Regions from separate parts of the Blastococcus sp. SYSU D00669 genome, predicted to be linked through region 1. Evidence: predicted binding sites of a transcription regulator. Region 1 holds the regulator's gene; the other holds the start of a gene.

Evidence for each region. Region 1 encodes LexA, which represses DNA repair genes until DNA is damaged. Its sites were predicted from a motif close to TCGAACANNTGTTCGA; they were not measured.
Region 2: a site for LexA is predicted at 4,571-4,586, ahead of dinB (DNA polymerase IV). Genes of this name have one in related genera too.

Annotation. Positions count from the first base shown of each region.
Region 1 is NZ_JBJGZV010000063.1:3,434-9,560, reverse strand. It holds gene hflX (GTPase HflX) at 1-903, shown strand, start outside; gene ACI8AF_RS26315 (phosphatase PAP2 family protein) at 971-1,702, shown strand; gene ACI8AF_RS26310 (hypothetical protein) at 1,677-2,744, shown strand; gene lexA (transcriptional repressor LexA) at 2,763-3,572, opposite strand; gene ACI8AF_RS26300 (LysM peptidoglycan-binding domain-containing protein) at 3,792-4,379, shown strand; gene ACI8AF_RS26295 (hypothetical protein) at 4,517-5,290, shown strand; gene nrdR (transcriptional regulator NrdR) at 5,677-6,127, shown strand, end outside.
Region 2 is NZ_JBJGZV010000009.1:66,556-72,682, reverse strand. It holds gene ACI8AF_RS08685 (VOC family protein) at 1-3, shown strand, start outside; gene ACI8AF_RS08680 (class I SAM-dependent methyltransferase) at 14-763, shown strand; gene ACI8AF_RS08675 (alkaline phosphatase family protein) at 760-1,929, shown strand; gene ACI8AF_RS08670 (sucrase ferredoxin) at 1,926-2,849, opposite strand; gene ACI8AF_RS08665 (cupin domain-containing protein) at 2,846-4,126, opposite strand; gene ACI8AF_RS08660 (BatC protein) at 4,123-4,407, opposite strand; gene dinB (DNA polymerase IV) at 4,606-5,934, shown strand; gene ACI8AF_RS08650 (DUF3040 domain-containing protein) at 6,059-6,127, shown strand, end outside.

The DNA.
Region 1 (6,127 bases):
GCCCAGATGCAGTACATGCTGCCGCGGCTGCGCGGCTGGGGTGAGTCGATGTCCCGGCAGGCCGGTGGCCGGGTCGCCGGCGGTGGCGGCATCGGTACCCGCGGTCCCGGTGAGACCAAGATCGAGACCGACCGGCGGCGGATCCGCGCGCGGATGAGCAAGCTGCGCCGCGAGATCGCCGGCATGTCGACCGCGCGCGCCACGCAGCGGGCCAACCGGGGCCGCAACGCCGTCCCCAGCGTCGCCATCGCCGGCTACACCAACGCCGGCAAGTCCAGCCTGCTCAACCGGCTGACCGGCGCCGGGGTGCTGGTCGAGAACGCGCTGTTCGCCACCCTCGACCCGACGGTCCGCCGGGCCGAGACCGCCGACGGCCGTGAGTACACGCTGACCGACACCGTCGGCTTCGTCCGCTACCTCCCGCACCAGCTCGTCGACGCCTTCCGCTCGACGCTGGAGGAGGTCGCGGCCGCCGACCTGCTCGTGCACGTGGTCGACGGCTCCGACCCCGACCCGCTCGGCCAGATCAACGCCGTGCACACGGTGCTGTCGGAGATCGACGCCTCCGCGGTGCCGGAGCTCATCGTGGTGAACAAGGTCGACGCGATGACCGAGGACGACGTCCTGGCCCTGCGCCAGGCGCTGCCCGGGGCCGTGTGGGTCTCCGCCCGGACCGGGGTGGGCATCGACCGGCTCCGCGACGAGATCACGGGGCGGCTGCCGCACCCGGACGTCGACGTCGAGGTGCTGGTGCCCTACGGCCGCGGCGACCTCGTGGCCCGGGTGCACCGCGACGGCGAGGTCCTGTCCGAACAGCACGAGGCCGGCGGCACGCGGCTGACCGCACGGGTCGACGGCGCCCTCGCCGCCGTCCTCGAGGAGTTCGCGGCGCCGATCGCCTGAGCGGCACGCGGCACCCGTACGGGTCGATGCAGGTCACGAACGGATCACGGCCCGGTACCGTGAGGCCGTGACGAGCGGCGCGGTGCGGCGGAGGCCCGGGGACGTGTACGCCCCCGGCTCCCCGCCGCAGCCCGTCTCGGTCGGCCGGCCGCCGTGGTGGCTGCTCGGCGTCGCCGCCGTCGCGACGACGGCGGTGACCGTCGACCTGCTCAGCCGCGGCTGGCTGGAGTGGATGGACCTGCGGGTCTCCGAGGTCGTCAGCTCCTGGGGGCTGCGCGACTCCGCCGCCTACTGGCCGGTCTGGGCGGTGACGCAGCTCGGCGGCCGCGGCTTCATCCTGCTCATGCTGGCCGCCCTGGTCGGCTACACGTGCTGGACGCGGCGCACGCTGCTGCCGCTGCTGCGCGTGCTGGTCGCGCTCTTCCTGCTCACCGCGGTCGTCTACAGCTTCAAGTACGGCACCGGCCGGACCGCGCCGGCCTACCCGGGCTCGTTCTTCCACCGGGACGGCGAGTCGTACCCGTCCGGCCACGTGGCCAACGCCGTCCTCATGTGGGGCGTCGCCCGGTGGCAGGCCGTGGAGTTCGGCCTGCCGGCGCCCGTCCAGCGCGCGCTGCGGTGGCTCTCGGTCCTCGGACCGGTCGCCACCGCCGTGGCGATGGTGTCCCTGGACTTCCACTGGGTCACCGACGCCGTCGTCGGGGCGGCCGTGGGGATCCTGCTGCTGGGCGTGGTGCATGCACTCGACGCGACGATTCTGTCACGCTGGGTTCGTGCCCGAGACGGCCGGCCTGCGTAGTGGCGTGTCCGCGCGCCCGCTGACCGCCGGCGCGCTCGCCGGCGCGCTCGTGCTCGTCGCCGCCGTCCCGGCCGTGGCCGCCCCCGCCGAGACGCCGCAGGCGGCCACCGACACCGCCGCACCGCAGACGCTGTGCCAGGTCACCGACCCCCGGCTGGCCGAGCTCTCGGGCCTGGTGGTCGTGGGCGACCGCATGGTGGCCCTCAACGACGGCGGCGAGCAGCTCTCCGTCGTCGTCCTCGACACCGCCTGCGCGGTGGTGGAGGTCCGGACGGGTGCGGTGGACCCCTACGACCCCGAGGACCTCGCGGTCGGCGCCGACGGCACCGTCTGGGTGGCCGACATCGGCGACAACCGGCTGGAGCGGCCCACCGTGGCCCTGCTGGCGCTGCGCCCGGACGGGACCACCGGCGTGTACCGGCTGACCTATCCCGACGGGCCGCACGACGCCGAGTCGCTGCTGCTGGCCCCGGACGGGACGCCGTACCTGGTCACCAAGGAGGTGCTCGGCGCCAGCGGGCTCTACCGGCCCACCGGGCCGCCGGCCGACGGCGGGACCGTGGCGCTGGAGCGGGTGGGCACCGTGACCTTCACGCTGACCGGCACCGCGGGCGGCCCGGTCGGTCGCGCCGGTCAGCTCATGGCGACCGGGGGAGCGGTGTCGCGGGACGGCCGGCTGCTGGCGCTGCGCACCTACACCGACGCCTACGTCTGGCCGCTGAGCGGGTCGGACGTGCCCGGCGCGCTGGCCGGGGAGCCGGTGCGCGTGCCGCTGCCGCCCGCGCCGCAGGGCGAGGCGATCAGCTTCAGCGCGGACGACCGCCAGCTCGTCGTCGCCGGTGAGGGCCTGCCGGGGGACGTGACCGTCGTGCCGACCACGGCCCAGCTCGAGCCGGTGGCCGCCGCGGCGTCGGCGGCGGTCACGGGTGACCCCGCCGGGGGGCCGCCCACGTTCACGGCCGCTCTGGTCGCCGCCGCGGTCGCCACGGTGGTGGTCGGCGTGGGCAGCCTGTTCCGGCGACTCCGGCGGAGCGGGGTCTAGCCCCGCCCCGCCGAGCGGTCAGACCCGGCGCAGGACGGTGACGACCCGGCCGAGGATCGTCGCGTCGTCACCCGGGATGGGCTCGTACGCCGGGTTGTGCGGCAGCAGCCACACGTGCCCGTCGCGGCGCTTGTAGGTCTTCACCGTGGCCTCGCCGTCGATCATGGCCGCGACGATCTCGCCGTTCTCGGCCGTGGGCTGCTGGCGCACGACGACCCAGTCGCCGTCGCAGATCGCGGCCTCGACCATGGAGTCACCGGCGACCTTGAGCATGAAGAGCGTGCCGTCGCCGACGAGCTCGCGCGGCAGCGGGAAGACGTCCTCCACGGCCTGCTCGGCGAGCACCGGGCCACCGGCGGCGATCCGGCCGACCAGGGGGACGTAGGTGGGCGCCGGCACGGCGGTGTCGTCGCTGCCGGTGGCCGCCGCGGCCGGCAGGGACTGCTCGCCGGGCAGCCGCACGTCGAGGGCGCGGGGACGGTTGGGGTCGCGGCGCAGCCAGCCCTTCTTCTGCAGCACCGAGAGCTGGTGCGCCACCGAGGAGGCCGACGACAGCCCGACCGCCTCGCCGATCTCGCGCACCGAGGGCGGGTAGCCGCGCCGCTCGACGGAGTCGCGGATGACCTCCAGGACGCGGCGCTGCCGCTGGGTGAGCCCGTCGCCGGCCTCGCCGCGGTCGGGGAAGGCGCGCACGGCCGCGGTCCGCTCCTCCGTCGCGGTCCCGGTCGCCCCGGCCGGCTCGCCGGCGCGCGCGGCGCGGCGCCGGGTGCCCGTGCCGCCGTCGCCGGGTACCCGGCGTCCGCCCGACGTCCCCCTCGTGCTCGCCACGTCTCCTCCTCGCCCGCCGGGCCGGTGCAGCCGTCCCGCGCGTCCGTCGTCGTCGGTAGCAGACGGTAGCGCTGTCGACGCGAACTATCAAACACACGTTCGAAGGCAGGCCGTGTCGGGTCGCTTCTCTCGGCGACCTCCGGTAGACATCGCACAGACGTTCGATTCGAACGCCTGTTCGAGAACGTCGGGGATCCGCAACAGCCGGGAGGAGTGGCCGTGGGAAGCGTGCAGCAGGCCGTGCTGGAGTTCGACGAGTCGGTGCAGGCGCCCTGGCGCCCGTCGCTGCGCTCCGTCGCCTGCCCGCCCGAGGGCGTGCGGTCGGCCAGGTCGCCGCAGTCCGCGCCGCGCGCCGGGGCCGGGAGGGCGCCGGCCGCGACCCCGCCGGCCCCCCGGCCCCGCCGGCCCGCGCCCGGCGGGCGGGTGCCCGCCACAGGTCCGGCCGCCCCGGCGCGGCCCGTGCGGGGCGGTGGCTGCACCGCTCCCCGGCGGGGCGCCGCGACGCGCCCGGAACCGGTCCCGCTGCGGTTGACCCGGCGCGCCCGGCGGATCGCGGTCGCGCTGGCCCTGGGTGCCGGGGTGGCGGTGGGCGCCTGGCTGGGTCCGCTGGTCACCGGCGGCGGTGAGGACGGGCTGCAGCTGGTGGGCGAGAGCCGGGTCGTGGTCCAGCCGGGGGACACTCTGTGGTCCATCGCCGGCGCGGTGGCCGGCGACGAGGACGTCCGCGCCGTCGTCGACGCCCTGCAGCGGGTCAACCACCTCGACGGCACCGAGCTGGTGCCGGGGCAGGTCCTCGAGCTGCCGTGAGCGCCGACCGGCCGGGCGCCGCCTCCGAGCCGAGCGGGTACCGCAAGGACACCGACAAGATCGAGGGGCCGACTTCGTCAACCCTCAGTACCCGTGGCTTCACGCTGTGTACTGGCTGCAGCGCATACGGTCGTCGCGTGCCAGGCGCCATCGAGAGTCGTGCAGCGGTGTTCACCAGTTCGCCCCAGGCCGTCGAGGCCTACTCGGCGGGCGAGTGGCTGCCCGGTTCGCTGCTCGGCTGGCGCCACGACGCCGAGGGCGGGTGCCAGGTGTGGGTCCGGCTCGCCGTGGGCGACGTCGAGGAGTCGGTGTGGACCGACCTCGACTGCCTGCGCCTGCCGGAGCGCCACCTGACCGTGGCGCCCGCGCCGGCCGCGGACGCGGTCGCGACCGTCACCGAGGCCGTCGTGGAGGACCTGGCCGCGACGCGCAGCATGCGCCTGACCGACGTCTCCGCCACCGGCCCCGCCCGTCGCGGGCGTCCCGCGGCGCCGGGCGCCGCGCGCGCCGGCACCGTCTCGGACCTGGCCGCCACGCGCGGGTTCCCGGCGGTCCGGGACGACGCCGCCAGCCGGGCGAGCCACCCCGCCGGCCGGCGCCGTCGCGCCGACTCGCGCGTCGTGGGTGAGACGGCCGAGTTCCCGGCGGTCGGCGTGGCCGTGCCCAGCGGTCGGCACCGGGCGCCGGCCTCCCCGTCCGGGTCGGGCCGGCACCGCGCCGCGGACACCGGCGTGCTGGCCGCGGTGACCGAGGAGCCGGTGCGCGTGCCCGCTCCGCGGCTCCCCGAGGTGGTCCCCTCGCCCGAGCCGGACCTGTACACGCGTCCGATGCGCCTGGACGGCGTCGCGCGCGGTGGGTCCGCGCCGCGGCCCCGTGCCGTGCACCGGGACGACACGCTCACCGGCGTCTGACCGGCCCGGTCCGCGGTACCGGCGTCCCTCCGAGGTCCGCTGGGCGTGCTCCCCGGCCGCTCGTGGCGGGCCGCGCAGGGTGCGCCCCTACCGCACCGGGCACAACCCGGCGGGCGCGTCGCGCGGCGTGTCGTGTGACTCCTGCGCCGCGTTGTTGCGGCTGGTCACGGCCGTGTCTCGGCGGAACAGAACTCTCGCGGGTCGTCTTGCACATGTAGTGGGGCCCGGCCTAGGGTTCCCCTACATCTAGTAGTTGCAGGTCTGTAAGACCGTCCACACCCGTTCCGCAGGTTCTCCCCGGGACATCCACCGGATGTCCCCAGGAGGGTCCACAGGACCGGTCCGGGCGGAGGGCCTGGGCGAGCCGCGGGAGGGGGTCGATCGCCGTGCGGTGCCCGTTCTGCCACAACCCCGACAGCCGGGTCATCGACTCGCGCGAGGCCGACGAGGGCGCGACCACCCGGCGCCGTCGTTCCTGCCCCGCCTGCGGGCGCCGGTTCACCACCGTCGAGGAGGCGGTGCTCGCCGTCGTCAAGCGCAGCGGGGTGAGCGAGCCGTTCAACCGCAGCAAGGTCGTCGCCGGCGTCCGCCGCGCCTGCCAGGGGCGGCCGGTCGACGAGGCGCAGCTGCAGCAGCTCGCCCAGCAGGTGGAGGACGCCATCCGGGCGACCGGCGCGGCCGAGGTGCCGAGCCAGGAGGTCGGCCTGGCGATCCTGCGCCCGCTGCGGGAGCTCGACGAGGTGGCCTACCTCCGCTTCGCCAGCGTCTACCGCGCGTTCGACTCCATCGACGACTTCGAGAAGGAGATCACCGAGCTGCGGGCGCGCCACCTGCCCG
Region 2 (6,127 bases), on a different contig from region 1:
TAGGCTCGGCCGGGTGCCGCCTGCCCCCGCCTCGCCCGCCGCGGAGCAGCCGTCCGCCCGCACCGCGGCCGTCTGGGCCGCCCTCGACCCGGTCGTCCGCGCCGGCACCTCGCTGCGCGTCCTCGACGTCGGCGGCGGCAGCGGCATCTTCGCCGTCCCGCTGGCCCAGCTCGGCCACGAGGTCACCGTCGTCGACCCCAGCGCCGACGCCCTGGCCACCCTGGGCCGCCGCGCCGGCACGGCCGGCGTCGGCGCCCGGGTCCGGGCCATGCAGGGGGACGGCGACCTGCTGCACGAGGTGCTGCCGGCGGCCGGGGGCGCGGGCGGGTTCGACCTCGCGCTGTGCCACTCCGTGCTCGAGGTGGTCGACGACCCGGCGGTCACGCTGCGGGAGATCGCCGGGGTGCTGCGGCCCGGCGGCCAGGTGAGCGTGGCGACGGTCAACCGCGCCGGCGCCGTCCTGGCCCGCGCCCTCTCCGGGCACCCGGTCGAGGCCCTGGCCCTGGTGGAGGACCGCGATCCCGCCCCCACCCGCGCCCGGCCGGCCCGGCGGCGGTTCGGCCCCGACGAGCTGCTCGCCCTGGTCGAGGGGGCGGGGCTGCGGGCGACGACGTGGCGCGGGGTCTCGGTGGTCGCCGACCTGCTCGACGCCGCCTCCGGCGCCGACCCGGCGAACGTGCGGGCGCTGGAGCTGGCGCTGGCCGAGACCTCGCCCTACCGCGACGTCGCCACCGGCCTGCACGTGCTCGCCACCCGGCCGTGAGCGCGCTCCCGCCGGACCTGGTCCGCCCGCGCTACGGCACGGCCACCCTCGCCGACGTCCTGCCCGGCGCCGCGGCGGCGGTCGGCGTGCCGGTCGAGCGCGGCGACCTGCCCGCCGACCCCCTCGGCCTCACCGCGGCGCTCGGCGGCGCCCGCCGGGTCCTCGTCCTGCTCGTCGACGGGCTCGGCGCCGACCTGGTGCGCGCGCACGCGGGCCTCGCCCCGATCCTGGCCGCGCTCGCCGCCCCGGTCGGCGACCTGCAGGCCCCCTGCCCGAGCACGACCCCGGTCAGCCTCACCACCCTGGGCACCGGCCTGCCGCCCGGCAGCCACGGCGTCCTGGGGTTCGTCACCGACGTGCCCGGCGAGAACCGGCTGCTCAACCACACCCGGTGGACCGACGACCCCGACCCGCTGGCCTGGCAGGCCCGGCGCACGGTGTTCGAGCAGGCCTGGGACGCCGGCGTCGCGGTCACCGCCGTCGGCCCCTACGCCTACCGCGGCTCCGGGTTGTCCGAGGCCGCCTACCGCGGTGCCGACTACGCGGGCGTGGTCAGCCCGGGCGACCTTACGGCGGTCGCCCTGCAGGCCCTGCGCGCGGCGCCGCGGGCGCTGGTCTACGCCTACATCCCCGAGCTCGACCTCACCGGCCACGTCCGCGGCGTCGACTCCGACAGCTGGCGCGCGCAGCTGGCGATCGTCGACCGGGTGGTGGAGCAGCTGGTCGCCGGCCTGCCCGACGACGCGGCGCTGCTGGTCACCGCCGACCACGGGATGCTCGACGTCCCCGCCGACACCCGCCTGGACGTCGACGACGAGCCCGAGCTGCTCGACGGCGTCCGCGTGCTGGCCGGCGAGCCGCGCGCCCGCTACGTGCACGCCCTGCCCGGTGCCGAGGCCGACCTGCTCGACCGCTGGCGCGGCGTCCTCGGCCCCCGTGCCTGGGTGGCCGGCCGCGACGAGGCCATCGCCAGCGGCGTCTTCGGCGCGGTCGACGCGGCCGTGGCCGCGCGGGTCGGCGACGTCGTCGCGCTGGCCCGCGGAAGCTGGGCGATCACCTCGAGCCGGTTCGAGCCGGGGCCCAGCCGGCTGGCGGCCTACCACGGGTCGCTCACCGCGACCGAGCTCGCGATCCCGCTGCTGCTCGCCCGCGGCGCCGCGCTCTAGACCAGCGACTCCAGCTGCCACGTGCGCACGTGCGCCGGGTGCCGCGCCGAGCAGGTCAGCAGCGCCGCGTGCTCCGACGGGCGGCTCTCCACCGTGGCCGCGAGCGCGCCGTCGGGGCCGGCCAGGGTCACGGTGAAGCGCTCGACCTCCGCGCCGGCCGGCGTGAGGTGCCGGACGCCCAGCGGTCGCAGGTCGTCGACGCCCAGCAGGCCCCGCTCCTCCCGCACGAGGTGCTGCGCCGCCTGCGCCGGGATCGCGAACCCGGCGCGGCCCCGCAGCCAGGGCAGCGCCACCCGTCCGGCGCCGTGCGCCGCGACGAGCTCGGCGCCGTCCCCGGGCACCTGCCCGTAGTAGTAGCCGTGGGGGAGGACGACGACGTTCGCGGCGAACCGGTCGCCGCCGAGGTGGCTGCACTCCCAGACGTCGGCCGGGCCGGGCGCCGGCAGGCTCCGGGCCAGCGGCCGCCCGCGCAGGGCGCAGCAGGCGTCGTGCCCGCCGTGGGTGCAGACCAGGTAGACCGGGCCGTGCGCCGGCTCGCCGACCGAGCCGTCCCACGGCGCCTCGAGCAGGTCGGCGTCGCTGGACCGGACCGACCACCACAGGCCCTCCCTGCCGGGGCGGGAGTCGACGTAGGCCCACCGCCGGCCGGAGTCGGTCAGCCGGTCGCCGGGGCGGCGGACCAGGAGCAGCCGCACGTTCTCCGCGCGGGACCGGCGGGCCAGCAGCGGGGCCACCGCCGGGTCGAACCGCGACTGGGCCAGCGCGTCGCGCCCCCACGGCCCGGGCTGCTCGACGAGCACCCAGCGCTGGGCCAGCGAGGCCGTGGCCACCATGAGGTCGCCGCGCGCCAGGGCCTGCACCGAGCAGCGCGACGGGTCGAGCCGCCCCGCCGGGCGCGTCCTGCCGGGGGAGGTGCTCACGCCGTCCCGGCTGCGTCCGGCACGGTGGCCACCCCCTCGGTGACCAGGCGGCGGGCGAGCGTCACCTGCTCGTCGGCGGCGAGGCCGGGCAGGTCGCCGACCTTGAGCTCCCCGACGGCCAGCAGCTCGGCGAGGGCCGGCGCGGTGGCGGCGGGCAGCTCGTGGGTGCGCCGGCCGGCGACCAGCGTCACGCGGTCGTCGGCGGCGGGGCGCAGCTGCACCCGCAGCCGGCGCCGCAGCCGCAGCACGGTGTCGGTGCCGAGCGCCGCGGCCGCCGCGGACTGGGCCAGGGGGGCGACCGGTTCGGGCCGGACCTGCGCCCACGTCCGCGCCCGCAGCCGGTCGGCGACCTCCTCGGGGTCGACCCGGCCGAGCCAGTCGCGCAGGCCGGCGATCACCGCGGCGACGTCGTCGGCCACGGAGGCCGGTGCGGCCAGGTCCAGCCCCAGCGGCAGCGAGCGGCGCAGCTCGGGGTCGTCGGCGGCGAGCGTGCGCACGAGGTCGAGCGCCGACTCCGCGGCCGCCCAGCGGGTCACGGAGTGCACGCCGATGGTCAGGTGGCCGCTGATCGCGCCCAGTGCCTCGGCGGAGTGGAGGTAGCCGCGGGGCAGGTACAGGGCGTCGCCCGGCCGCAGCACGGTGTCGACGACGGGCTCGCGCTCCGCGGCCGCGGCGACGGCGGCCGAGCGGTCCTGCCAGGGCTGGGTGCGCAGCGGGTCGGGGAGCACCGGCTCGTGGATGCGCCAGTGCTTCTCGCCGGCGAACTGCAGCACGAAGACGTCGTGGACGTCGTAGTGCGGGCTGAACCCGCGCGAGGACGGCGGCGTGACGTAGGCGTTGACCTGCGTGGGGTGGCCGAGGTCGGCGGCCAGCTGGTCGGCGAACTCGATCAGCGGCGGCCACAGCCGGTGCAGGCCCTGCAGGACGACGGTGCTGCCCTCGGCGAACAGCCGCAGCACCGCGTCGGACGTGACCTGGTCGGCCACCTCGGCGCCGGCGCCGCCGGAGCCGGTGAACCGCTTGGGGTCGACGACGGCGCCGTCCTTGGCGATCCGGAGGAACGGGGTGCGCAACCCGCGGCGGGTGAGCAGCTCGTCGACCGCGTCGAGGGTCAGCAGGTCGGCGAAGGACTCACCGGTCTCCTCGGCGCGGGCCAGCAGCGGCCGGCGGGCCCAGTGGTCGCGGGCGAAGTCCTCGGGATCGGTGTGCGTGCACCGCCACAGGGCCGGGCGGGACGACGGTCCCGTCCGGCCCTGCGTGGTGAGGTCCTCGCTCACGCGCCGCCGTCGGCCCCGCCGTCAGCGCCGCCGTCGGCCCCGCCGTCGGCACCGCCGTCCGCGCCGCCGTCGGCACCGCCGTCGGCACCGCCGTCGGCACCGCCGTCGGCACCGCCGTCCGCGCCGCCGTCAGCCCCGCCGTCAGCCCCGCCGTCGGCCCCGCCGTCGGCCCCGCCGTCAGCCCCGCCGTCGGCCCCGCCGTCGTGCACCCCGGGGGTGCCGGAGGCACCGCCGTCGGCCGGGCCCTCCGTGCTGGTCATGTCGTCGTCGTCGAGCGCCACTGGCTCCTCCGCTCCTGACTCGGGGCGACCTCGGGTGGGCACCCCTCCGGCGCCCTTCCTACCGCAGTCGATCACGGCGCACACCTGAAAGGTCGTGCACCACGGAACGCCCCGCGCGCGCCGTCCGGGCGGTGCTCCGGTTGCCCGCTACGCTGCCCGGGTATCGAACACGTGTTCGAGCTGGGAGGAGGGGCCGTCATGCCGTCGCCGGGCCGCGCCGAGGGGTGCACCGTCCTGCACGTCGACATGGACGCCTTCTTCGCCAGCGTCGAGGTGCGGCGGCACCCGGAGCTCGCCGGCACGCCGGTGATCGTCGGGGGTGCGGGCAACCGGGGGGTGGTCACCTCGGCCACCTACGAGGCGCGGCGCTTCGGCGTGCACGCCGCCATGCCCACGGCCCGGGCGCTGCGGCTGTGCCCGACGGCCACCGTCCTCCCCGGCGACATGACCCTCTACGCCGAGGTGTCGCGGTCGGTCATGGCGCTGTTCCGGTCGATCACCCCGCTGGTCGAACCGCTCTCGCTGGACGAGGCCTTCCTCGACGTCGCCGGCGCCGGCCGGCGGCTGGGCGACGCGGCCGAGATCGGCGAGTACACCCGCGCCCGCGTCTACGACGAGCAGGGGATCACCTGCTCGGTCGGGGTGGCGCCCACGAAGTTCGTGGCCAAGCTGGCCTCCACCTCCGCCAAGCCCGACGGGCTGCTCGTCGTCCGCCCGGCCGAGGTCATGGACTTCCTGCACCCGCTGCCGGTCGGCGCGCTGTGGGGCGTGGGCCCGAAGACCGAGGAGCAGCTGCTGCGGCTCGGGCTGCGCACCGTCGGCGACCTCGCGCACGTGCCGGCGCGCACCCTGCAGCGGGCGGTCGGCGCGGCGGCCGGGTCGCACCTGCACGAGCTGGCGTGGGGCCGCGACCCCCGCCGCGTCGTCCCCGACGAGCCGGAGCGCTCCACCGGGGCGGAGGAGACCTTCGCCACCGACGTCGACGACCCCGCGGTGATCCACCGGGAGCTGCTGCGGCTGGCCGAGCGCACCGCCGGGCGGCTGCGCTCGCACGGGGCGCTGGCCCGCACGGTGAGCATCAAGGTGCGCTTCGCCGACTTCGCCACGATCACCCGCAGCCGCACCCTCGCCGTCCCGACCGACGTCGGGCAGGAGCTCTACGACACCGCGCGCGCCCTCTTCGACGCCCTCGGCCTGGACCGCGCGCGCATCCGGCTGGTGGGGGTGCGCGCGGAGCGGCTGGTCGACGCCGACTCCGCACCGCGGCAGCTCGAGCTCGGGGCCCGCGAGCACGGCCGGCGCGAGGCCGAGCTGGCCGCCGACCGGGCCGCCCGCCGGTTCGGGGCCGGGGCGGTGCGCCCCGCCACGCTGCTGCACCGCGACCGGTGGGCCCGCGGGGAGGGGGAGGGCGGCCTCGCCGCGAGCCGGGTGATCCCGCGTCCCGAGCGGGCCCGGCGCGGGACGGCGGCCGCCGACCAGGGCCCCCCGGCCGCTCCGGCGACGGCCGGGGGGCACCCGGGGGAGTGATCTCCGCAGGAACCCGGCGGGTCGCCGCAGACTCGCCTTTCGCACCCTGCGATCGGCTCGTATCCTCGATGTCACGCCGGCCGGACGTGCCGGCGGTCTTGGCTTGGGCCCACTGGAGGTCGACGTGCCGCTCTCCGAGCACGAACAGAGATTGCTGGAGCAGATCGAGCGCGCCCTCGTCGACGACGATCCG